2 regions of the Xenorhabdus bharatensis genome follow, and region 1 is predicted to be linked to the other one. Evidence: predicted binding sites of a transcription regulator. Region 1 holds the regulator's gene; the other holds the start of a gene.
The links. Region 1 encodes PurR, which represses purine synthesis genes. Its sites were predicted from a motif close to CANGCAAACGTTTGCNTG; they were not measured.
Positions count from the first base shown of each region.

Region 1 (4,711 bases):
CAATGGCTAAGTAACCGAGCATACTCAGGCCGGCAAGATAGAACATAAATGGAAGAGAGTTTTTATTTGTTGTCATTGTGTTAATAAATCGCGTTAGTCAATCGGTGTGGTAATTGATAAAGAAATATGGAGCTTATTTTATATGGCGTGATTTTTGATTGTGAAACGGTATTATTTGTACCATGCTATGAAAAAAATTAAAAGGAAGAAACATGTGGTCTGAATATTCTCTGGAAGTTGTTGATGCGGTGGCAAGAACAGGAAGTTTCAGTGCGGCTGCATCAGAGCTTCACCGTGTGCCTTCTGCCGTCAGTTATACGATAAAGCAACTTGAAGAATGGCTGGCAGTTTCTCTGTTTGAACGCCGTCACCGTGACGTAGAGTTAACTGAAGCGGGAGCCATTTTTGTCAAAGAAGCCCGTTCTGTTATCAAAAAAATGAATCATACCCGGCACCAATGTCAGCAAGTGGCAAACGGGTGGCGCGGTCAACTCAGTATTGCTGTTGATCAGGTTGTTAAACCAGAACGGACACGCCAGCTTATTCTGGATTTCTATCGTCATTTTCCGGATATTGAGTTATTTATCTATCCCGAAGTTTTTAATGGCGTCTGGGATGCGCTGGTGGATGGGCGAGTTGATGTTGCTATTGGTGCAACCCGTGCTTCTCCTGTGGGTGAGCGATACAGTTTCAGGGATATGGGTTTTATGCCGTGGCTGTGTGTTGCCAGCCCTGCGCATGAGCTGGCACTCATAACGGAAAAACTAAATGATGACCAATTGCGGCCTTATGCCAGTTTATGTCTTGAGGATACATCACGTAATCTGCCTAAGCGTGATACATGGGCTTTAGATAATCAGCGACGGTTGGTGGTTCCTGATTGGGAGGCGGGATTGTCATGTTTAATGGAGGGGTTATGTGTGGGAATGGTGCCTAAACACCGGGCCTTGCCGCTTATTCGTCAGAGAAAATTGTGTGTACTTGAACTTGAGCAGCCGTTACCTGATAGCCCGTGCTGCCTGACATGGTCACAGAAAAGCCATTCACCTGCATTAAGCTGGTTGCTTGGATATCTTGGTGATAACACAACGCTTAATGCTGAATGGCTGCAAGAAGACTAACTGTTAGCGGCGATAATCAATAAAAGGACCATCAGCAACAGAACGACGCTCTACAAGACGCGGGTGGACTTCGATGGTTTGAGCATCTTCACGTTTATTGATAATCCTATCAAGTAGCGTGGAGAAAGCCATTTGTCCCAGCCGTTCTTTAGGTTGGTGAATCGTTGTCAGTGCGGGTGTGAAATAGCGGGCATTACGGATATTGTCATAACCAATGATAGAAATATCCTGAGGGACGCGTAAACCCATCTCATCGGCAGCACAAATAGCGCCCATTGCCATCACATCCCCACCACAGAACACCGCAGTAGGGCGATGCTTCTGGTTTAAGATCTTACACATGGCCTGATAACCTGATTCAGGCTCAAAATCTCCCTGAACAATCCACTCATCCCGAATAGTAATATTGGCTTCTTTCAGTGCCTTGATAAAACCCTGATGACGCCCGCCGCCTGTATTTCTGGCTAATGGGCCGGGAATGGAGGCAATATCACGATGCCCACGTTCAATCAAATATCGGCCTGCTAAATAACCGCCGTGGAAGGCATTATCAATAATGGCATCCGTAAAATCCCCTCTGGATTCCCCCCAATCCATGACAACCATAGGAATATTGCGATAATCCTCCAGCATCCCCAGCAACTGTTGAGGATATTCTGAACACATAATTAACAAGCCATCTACACGTTTTTGTGCCAGCATTGCGAGATAAGCTTTTTGTTTGTCGAGGTTGTTATGGGAATTACATAAAATCAATGTATAGCCTTTGCTATAACAACTATTTTCGACAGACTCGATGATTTCAGCAAAATAAGGTGCTTCACTTGAAGTTGCCAATAACCCGATAGATTTTGTGTGGTTGACTTTTAAGCTTCGGGCAACGGCACTGGGAGAATAATTCAGTTCCTTAATGGCAGCCCATACTGCGGCTTTCGTATCTTCGGCGACGAAACGGGTTTTATTAATAACATGGGATACGGTTGTGGTTGAAACACCAGCGCGTTTAGCCACATCTTTAATCGTTGCCATGATAAAAAGGACTCCTGACCTTTTGGTCTAAATTTGTATACCCTTTATCTGGATATAGATCTTTGTTAATCATTTGCCAGTATTATATTTGTATATAGGAAGATAACTGGCAATAATTTAGTGATAAACCGTGAATTTTGTCTGATCTAGCTCAAAAGTGAAAGCAGTAATCGATGCTATAAAGTATATGTATTAAATATCACAGTGCGATTTTTAATCTTTGAGATAAATAACCACTTAAAATTTATGGTGTTGCTGAGTCTTAATTTTCACGATGAGGATGGTTTATGGATACAGATCTGAAATTGGGATTATTGACTGCTTGTAGTGCGTTAGTCATGATTGTTTTTCTGGCGAGTCTCTGTTTGATCGCCTGAGTACGGAAATAACCTTAAGCCCAGAAATAACATAGTGGTGAAACGCCATCTATTTTTCAAGGGGAAGTTTTTCACGCTTCAGCTTCAGACAGCATAACAGTGCGCAGAACCGGAAAAACTTGCCCTTGTATTGTACTGATAGGCTAATTAAGCCAGATTTTCTTCCACAAACTGCCAGTTAACCAGAGCCCAGAAATGCTCCAGATATTGAGGACGGGCATTGCGGTAATCGATGTAATAAGCATGTTCCCATACATCAACGGTCAGAACAGGTTTATCTTCACCAGTCAGTGGAGTTGCTGCATTGGAAGTATTAACGATAGCCAGGCTACCATCAGTTTTCTTGACCAGCCATGTCCAGCCGGAGCCGAAGTTTTTCAGGGCTGAATCAGTAAATTGCTGTTTGAATTCAGCAAAAGAGCCGAAAGCTTTGTTGATGGCTTCTGCAACTTTGCCGGTAGGTTCACCACCACCGTTTGGTGACAGGCTGTGCCAGTAGAAAGTGTGGTTCCATACTTGCGCAGCATTATTGAAGATACCGCCATCAGAAGTCTCGATGATTTCTTCCAGTGTTTTCCCAGCAAACTCTGTACCTTTAATCAGGTTATTCAGATTCACAACATAAGCATTGTGATGTTTGCCGTAATGATATTCCAGAGTTTCTGCTGAGATATGAGGTTCTAAGGCATCTTTAGCATAAGGTAATGCTGGTAATTCAAAAGACATTGCATACTCCTTTTAATATCGGGTTTTTGGCTTTATAAACCATGATTCGTAAAGTATTAATCATGGATAGAGCAAATTTAAGCTTATTATCATGTTGCTATTTTAGTGATTATCTTAACAACTTTTCTGCTAAATAACAGGGAAAAAGATGCGATTTAATAATGAGCTGATGTAGAACTGTTCAGTTTTAATGGATTAAATATTTATAGGGTATGAAAATATCAGTGATTACAATTTGTTGTTCAGAATAAAAATTTGCAGCAGCACGTTCGCTGTAGAAAACCAGCACCAGAAAGTGGTATTCTGAATCAATCTTTTCTGATGCTGATAAACAGCACCTGCGGTTTAAGGAAGTAAAAATGACGACAATTGAGAAAATCGAACGCCAAATTAATGAAAACCCGATTTTGCTGTACATGAAAGGCTCACCAAAGCTGCCAAGCTGTGGTTTCTCTGCTCAGGCTGTTCAGGCTTTATCTGCATGTGGTGAACGTTTTGCTTACGTGGATATCTTGCAAAACCCAGATATCCGTGCTGAATTACCTAAGTATGCTAACTGGCCGACATTCCCTCAACTTTGGGTTGATGGTGAGTTAGTCGGGGGATGTGACATCCTGATGGAAATGTATCAACGCGGTGAACTGCAAACATTGATTAAAGAAACCGCGGATAAATACCGTGAACAAGAAGACAGCCAGTAAGATTTGATAATCATTATTGGTACTAAGAGCCTAATCAAATAGGCTCTTAGTTTATCAGACTTCGTCGTCCGGAGTGGCCAGCGGCCAACCACCTAATCGCTTCCAACGATTAACTAGTTCGCAGAAAAGTAGGCTCGTTCTATCTGTATCATAGAGAGCACTGTGTGCCTGATTACTGTCAAAGGGGATTTCTGCTGTAATGCAGGCTTTTGCCAGAATAGTCTGACCGAGCACCAAACCGCTCAGCGCAGCCGTATCAAACGTAGCAAAAGGATGGAATGGATTACGCTTTAAACGAGCGCGTTCAGCTGCCGCCATAACAAAATTGTGATCAAAACTGGCATTATGAGCAACTATAATGGCACGGTTGCAATTATTCTCTTTCATACCTTTGCGGATCATCTTAAAAATGGCATGCAGCGCAGTATATTCGCTGACAGCTCCCCGTAATGGATTAGTCGGGTCAATACCTGTAAATGCCAGCGCAGCCGGATCAAGATTAGCTCCTTCAAAGGGTTCAATATGGAAATGCAGCGTATCAGCCGGAGCCAGCCAACCTTCGGCATCCATTTTTAAAGTCGTTGCAGCTATCTCAAGTAAAGCATCTGTCCGCGCATTAAACCCAGCGGTTTCTACATCAATAACAACGGGGTAATAACCACGAAAGCGTCCACTGAGCATGTTTTGATCTTTTATATTAGACATCTGATTTTATTCTTAACTTCAGGATAGCGGATATTATGACAAAATTTATTGT
Region 1 is NZ_JBBMXG010000005.1:83,941-88,651, forward strand. Features, by position in the region: gene punC (purine nucleoside transporter PunC) at 1-76, opposite strand, end outside; gene punR (DNA-binding transcriptional activator PunR) at 213-1,121, shown strand; gene purR (HTH-type transcriptional repressor PurR) at 1,125-2,150, opposite strand; gene sodB (superoxide dismutase [Fe]) at 2,675-3,253, opposite strand; gene AAC855_RS06640 (Grx4 family monothiol glutaredoxin) at 3,613-3,954, shown strand; gene rnt (ribonuclease T) at 4,009-4,659, opposite strand.

Region 2 (4,711 bases), on a different contig from region 1:
CTAAGATGACCATAAGAGTAGATAATAACAGACACCATGATATTGATGTTACTCGCAATAGATTTATCTGGTTTTATCCAAAGGGTATGTGACATTGGCAATATATTGATAAACAACCTTACCAATAATGTTTTTATTTTCTAATAAATTGCTATACTGAGAAGCTCACTTACAACTGAAAAGGCGTTGATTATGTTAAGTAATAGAGCTGCAAGAAGGTTGTTGGGCATGCCGTATAAGTTAAGCAATTCTAAACGAAGAGTGACTATTTCTCTTTTAAATCTCGAAGCAAGTACTGATAAACAGCAAATACCGGAACATCTGAGTCACTCTTCTTTTATTTCCACAAAACGTGATACTGCTTCAGGAAAAATGACTTATCATTCAGGAAATGCTTTTTATCCTGAGCATGTAAATAAAAATCAATAAAATATTTTACTCATCAAATCGATGGGATCATAGAATAAACCGCCTACAGTGAGGCGGTTTTAGTGTTTTTCAGGCCGTATAAAACCGGTTATTTACGACGCCATGTTGTACCCTGTGGGCCGTCTTCCAGTTCGATACCCATTTCATTCAACTGATCGCGCGCAGAATCAGCCAAAGCCCAATCTCTGTTTTTACGCGCATCATTACGCTGCTTAATCAGCGCTTCTATTTGGGCAACGTTACCATCGTCATCAGCACCACCTTGCAGGAATTGTTCAGGCTCTTGTTCCAAAAGCCCCAGAACTCCCGCCAGCTTACGCAACTCAGCTGCCAATCCGTTTGCCGCAGCCATATCGCCAGCTTTCAGGCGATTAATTTCACGAGCCATATCAAACAGTACCGAGTAGGCTTCTGGTGTATTGAAGTCATCATTCATGGCTTCAACAAAACGGGATTCAAAAGCCTCACCACCAGCAGGCTGAGCGGATTTATCCGTACCACGCAGAGATGTATACAGACGCTCAAGCGCAGTGCGTGCCTGCTTCAGATTCTCTTCTGTATAATTTAACTGGCTGCGATAGTGGCCGGACATCAGGAAATAACGCACTGTCTCAGCATCGTAGTATGCCAGCACATCACGGATGGTAAAGAAGTTGTTGAGAGACTTCGACATCTTCTCTTTATCCACCATAACCATGCCGGAATGCATCCAGTAATTGACATAAGGGCCATCGTGAGCACAGGTAGATTGTGCAATTTCATTTTCATGATGCGGGAACATTAAATCTGAACCACCACCATGAATATCAAAATGATGCCCCAACTGTTTAGCGTTCATCGCTGAACATTCAATGTGCCAGCCCGGACGCCCGGCTCCCCACGGAGATTCCCAGCTTGGCTCACCCGGCTTGGACATTTTCCACAGCACGAAATCCATCGGGTTACGTTTAACATCCGCAATTTCAACACGGGCACCGGCCTGTAACTGTTCCAGATCCTGACGGGACAGCAGGCCGTAATTAGGATTACTATCGATAGAGAACATCACGTCACCATTATCAGCAACGTATGCGTGCCCACGTTTAATCAGCAGTTCAGTAAGCTCAATAATTTCAGGGATATGTTGCATCGCACGCGGTTCTGAATCCGGACGCATAATATTCAGCGCATCAAAATCGCTGTGCATCTCATTCAGCATACGGGTAGTCAAGGCCTCACAGCTTTCATTATTTTCAATCGCGCGTTTGATGATTTTATCGTCTATATCAGTAACATTACAGACATAGGTTAATTCGTAGCCCGAATAACGCAGATAACGGGCAATAATGTCAAATGCGACAAATGTTCTACCGTGGCCAATGTGACACAAATCGTAGATAGTGATGCCACACACGTACATGCCCACTTTCCCTTCATGGATTGGCTTAAATTCTTCTTTTTGGCGACTGAGGGTATTGAAAATTTTTAGCATCAGTGGGTTCTCCGTAAGAGTTGATGTACGTGTAATAAAAAAGCGGACAAATCCGCTGATTATGGGCTTCCTTATCAGCTAGATAAATAAACTATAATAGAAAAGCCAGATTAGATATTTCACCCTGATACGCGGCACTTTGCAAGCATTGCGATCAGCTTTATTCCCACGGGATGGCTGAGTACTGACTCAAAATCACAGATATGGTATAAAAGCCGTTGTTTCGCACACTCTAGAATATTAGGGTCAGTCAAAAATATTATTAGGATTTCTATTATGGTGACTTTTCATACCAATTTCGGCGATATCGTGATTAATACTTTCGCTGAAAAAGCGCCTGTAACTGTTGAAAATTTCTTGAATTACTGCCGCGAAGGCTTCTACGATAACACTATTTTTCACCGTGTCATTAATGGCTTCATGATTCAGGGTGGTGGCTTTGAACCGGGTATGAAGCAAAAAGCGGCTAAATCCCCTATCCAGAACGAAGCTAATAATGGTCTGCAAAACAGCCGTGGCACTCTGGCAATGGCTCGTACTAATGATCCGCATTCTGCAACAGCTCAGTTCTTTATCAATGTTGTTGATAATGATTTCCTTAACTTCCGCTCAGAGCGCCCTGATGGCTGGGGTTACTGCGTATTTGCTGAAGTTGTGGAAGGCATGGACGTAGTTGATAAGATCAAAGGTGTTTCAACTGGTCGCAGCGGTATGCATCAGGATGTACCACATGAAGATGTTATCGTTGAACGTGTTACTGTCGGCGAATAATTAATCGTTACATGAGTACACTGTTTATTGCTGATTTGCATCTCAGTGAGCAGGAACCGGCAATTACTGCCGGTTTTCTCCGTTTTTTACATGAAGATGCCATCCATGCAGAAAGTCTGTATATCCTTGGTGATTTTTTTGATTATTGGATTGGTGACGATGATCCCAACCCTTTGCATGCAGAAATCGCACAAGCACTTCATTCTCTGAAACAAAAAGGCGTTTCCTGCTATTTTATTCATGGTAACCGTGATTTTTTATTAAGTTCCCGATTTGCCAAAGAGAGTGGGTTGATTCTTCTGCCACAGGAAAAAGTTCTGGAACTCTACGGTAAACGTATTCTTATCCTGCACGGTGATACTCTTTGCACCGATGATACAGGTTATCAACAATATCGTAAGCGGGTACATACTCCGTGGATCCAGCGGCTGTTTTTACTTCTTCCTCTGTTTATCCGGCTGAAAATTGCAGCCAGAATGCGGGCAGGAAGCCAGTACGCCAATAGCCAGAAATCGGAATCGATCATGGATGTCAATCAACAGACTGTCATTGAACATTTTAATCAATATCAAGTGGACTGGATGATCCACGGGCATACTCATCGCCCGGCAATTCATGATGTCTGCATCGGTGATAAAATCTTACATCGTGGTGTATTGGGTGCCTGGCATCATCAGGGGTCAATGTTCAAAGTGACAGAAACCTCTATTGAACTGGTATCTTTTCCTTTTTAAAGATAGTGAATTTTTTCTGTAAAAATAAAAAAATCAACCAACGCAAACGTTTTCCTTCTGCAATTCGCGTGATATTATCCACCACCTTATACATAATGGATTTCAAGACAACATTATTTTGAACTTGGTTCTGGTGGACATCCAATACAGGAGCATCTGATTTATGACGGCAAGCCCTGATCCCACACAAATTATCTCCACGGCAGCAACAACTGAAATGCAGCATCATGCCAAAATTGCTATTGTCATGGGTTCAAAAAGCGATTGGGCAACAATGCAACACGCAGCTGATATTCTGACTTCCCTTGCTCTTCCTTTTCATGTCGAAATTGTTTCAGCACATCGAACACCCGATAAACTTTTTCATTTTGCTGAACAAGCGAAAGCAAATGGTTTTGAAGTGATTATTGCCGGTGCGGGAGGGGCTGCACATCTGCCGGGGATGCTGGCAGCCAAGACATTAGTCCCTGTGTTTGGTGTTCCGGTACAAAGTGCGGCACTGAGCGGTGTTGACAGCCTTTATTCTATCGTCCAAATGCCCAAAGGAATCCCTGTTGGCACGCTGGCGATCGGTAAGGCGGGCGCAGCAAATGCAGCTCTGCTTGCTGCTCAGGTTCTGGCATTACACGATGAGGCTCTGTTTCAGCGGCTGGCAGACTGGCGTCAGGCGCAAACTCAGGATGTTCTGGAAAATCCTGATCCCCGGGAGGATGCATGAAGCCTGTTTGTGTATTGGGTAATGGTCAATTAGGCAGGATGTTACGTCAGGCGGGCGAACCATTAGGGATAGCCGTCTACCCGATTGGGCTGGATGCTGAACCAGAATCTGTTCCCTATCAAAGCAGCATTATTACGGCTGAAATTGAACGCTGGCCTGAAACAGCTTTAACCCGCGAACTTTCCCATCATAACGCATTCATTAATAGAGATATTTTCCCGTTACTTGCTGACCGCTTGCCACAGAAACAACTTTTAAACACGCTTGGGCTGGCAACAGCACCGTGGAAGTTATTATCTGATCCTAGCCAATGGCCACAAATTTTCAGTGAACTGGGTGATTTCACCATCGTTAAACGTCGGGTCGGTGGTTATGACGGCCGTGGTCAATGGCGTATCCGACCGGGTAAAGAAACAGATTTACCCACTGAAATTTATGGTGAATGCATTGTAGAACAAGGGATCCCTTTTTCAGGAGAGGTTTCTCTGGTGGGAGCACGTAATGCCTGCGGAAAATCAGTGTTCTATCCGTTAACCCATAATCTTCATCAGGAAGGTATTCTACGTACAAGTGTTGCTTTGACTAATG
Region 2 is NZ_JBBMXG010000002.1:158,402-163,112, reverse strand. Features, by position in the region: gene AAC855_RS02410 (hypothetical protein) at 1-92, shown strand, start outside; gene sra (stationary-phase-induced ribosome-associated protein) at 193-429, shown strand; gene cysS (cysteine--tRNA ligase) at 518-1,900, opposite strand; gene ppiB (peptidylprolyl isomerase B) at 2,177-2,671, shown strand; gene lpxH (UDP-2,3-diacylglucosamine diphosphatase) at 2,683-3,405, shown strand; gene purE (5-(carboxyamino)imidazole ribonucleotide mutase) at 3,623-4,123, shown strand; gene purK (5-(carboxyamino)imidazole ribonucleotide synthase) at 4,120-4,711, shown strand, end outside.
Region 2: purE (5-(carboxyamino)imidazole ribonucleotide mutase) is a predicted target of PurR. The motif match lies at 3,445-3,462, and genes of this name have one in related genera.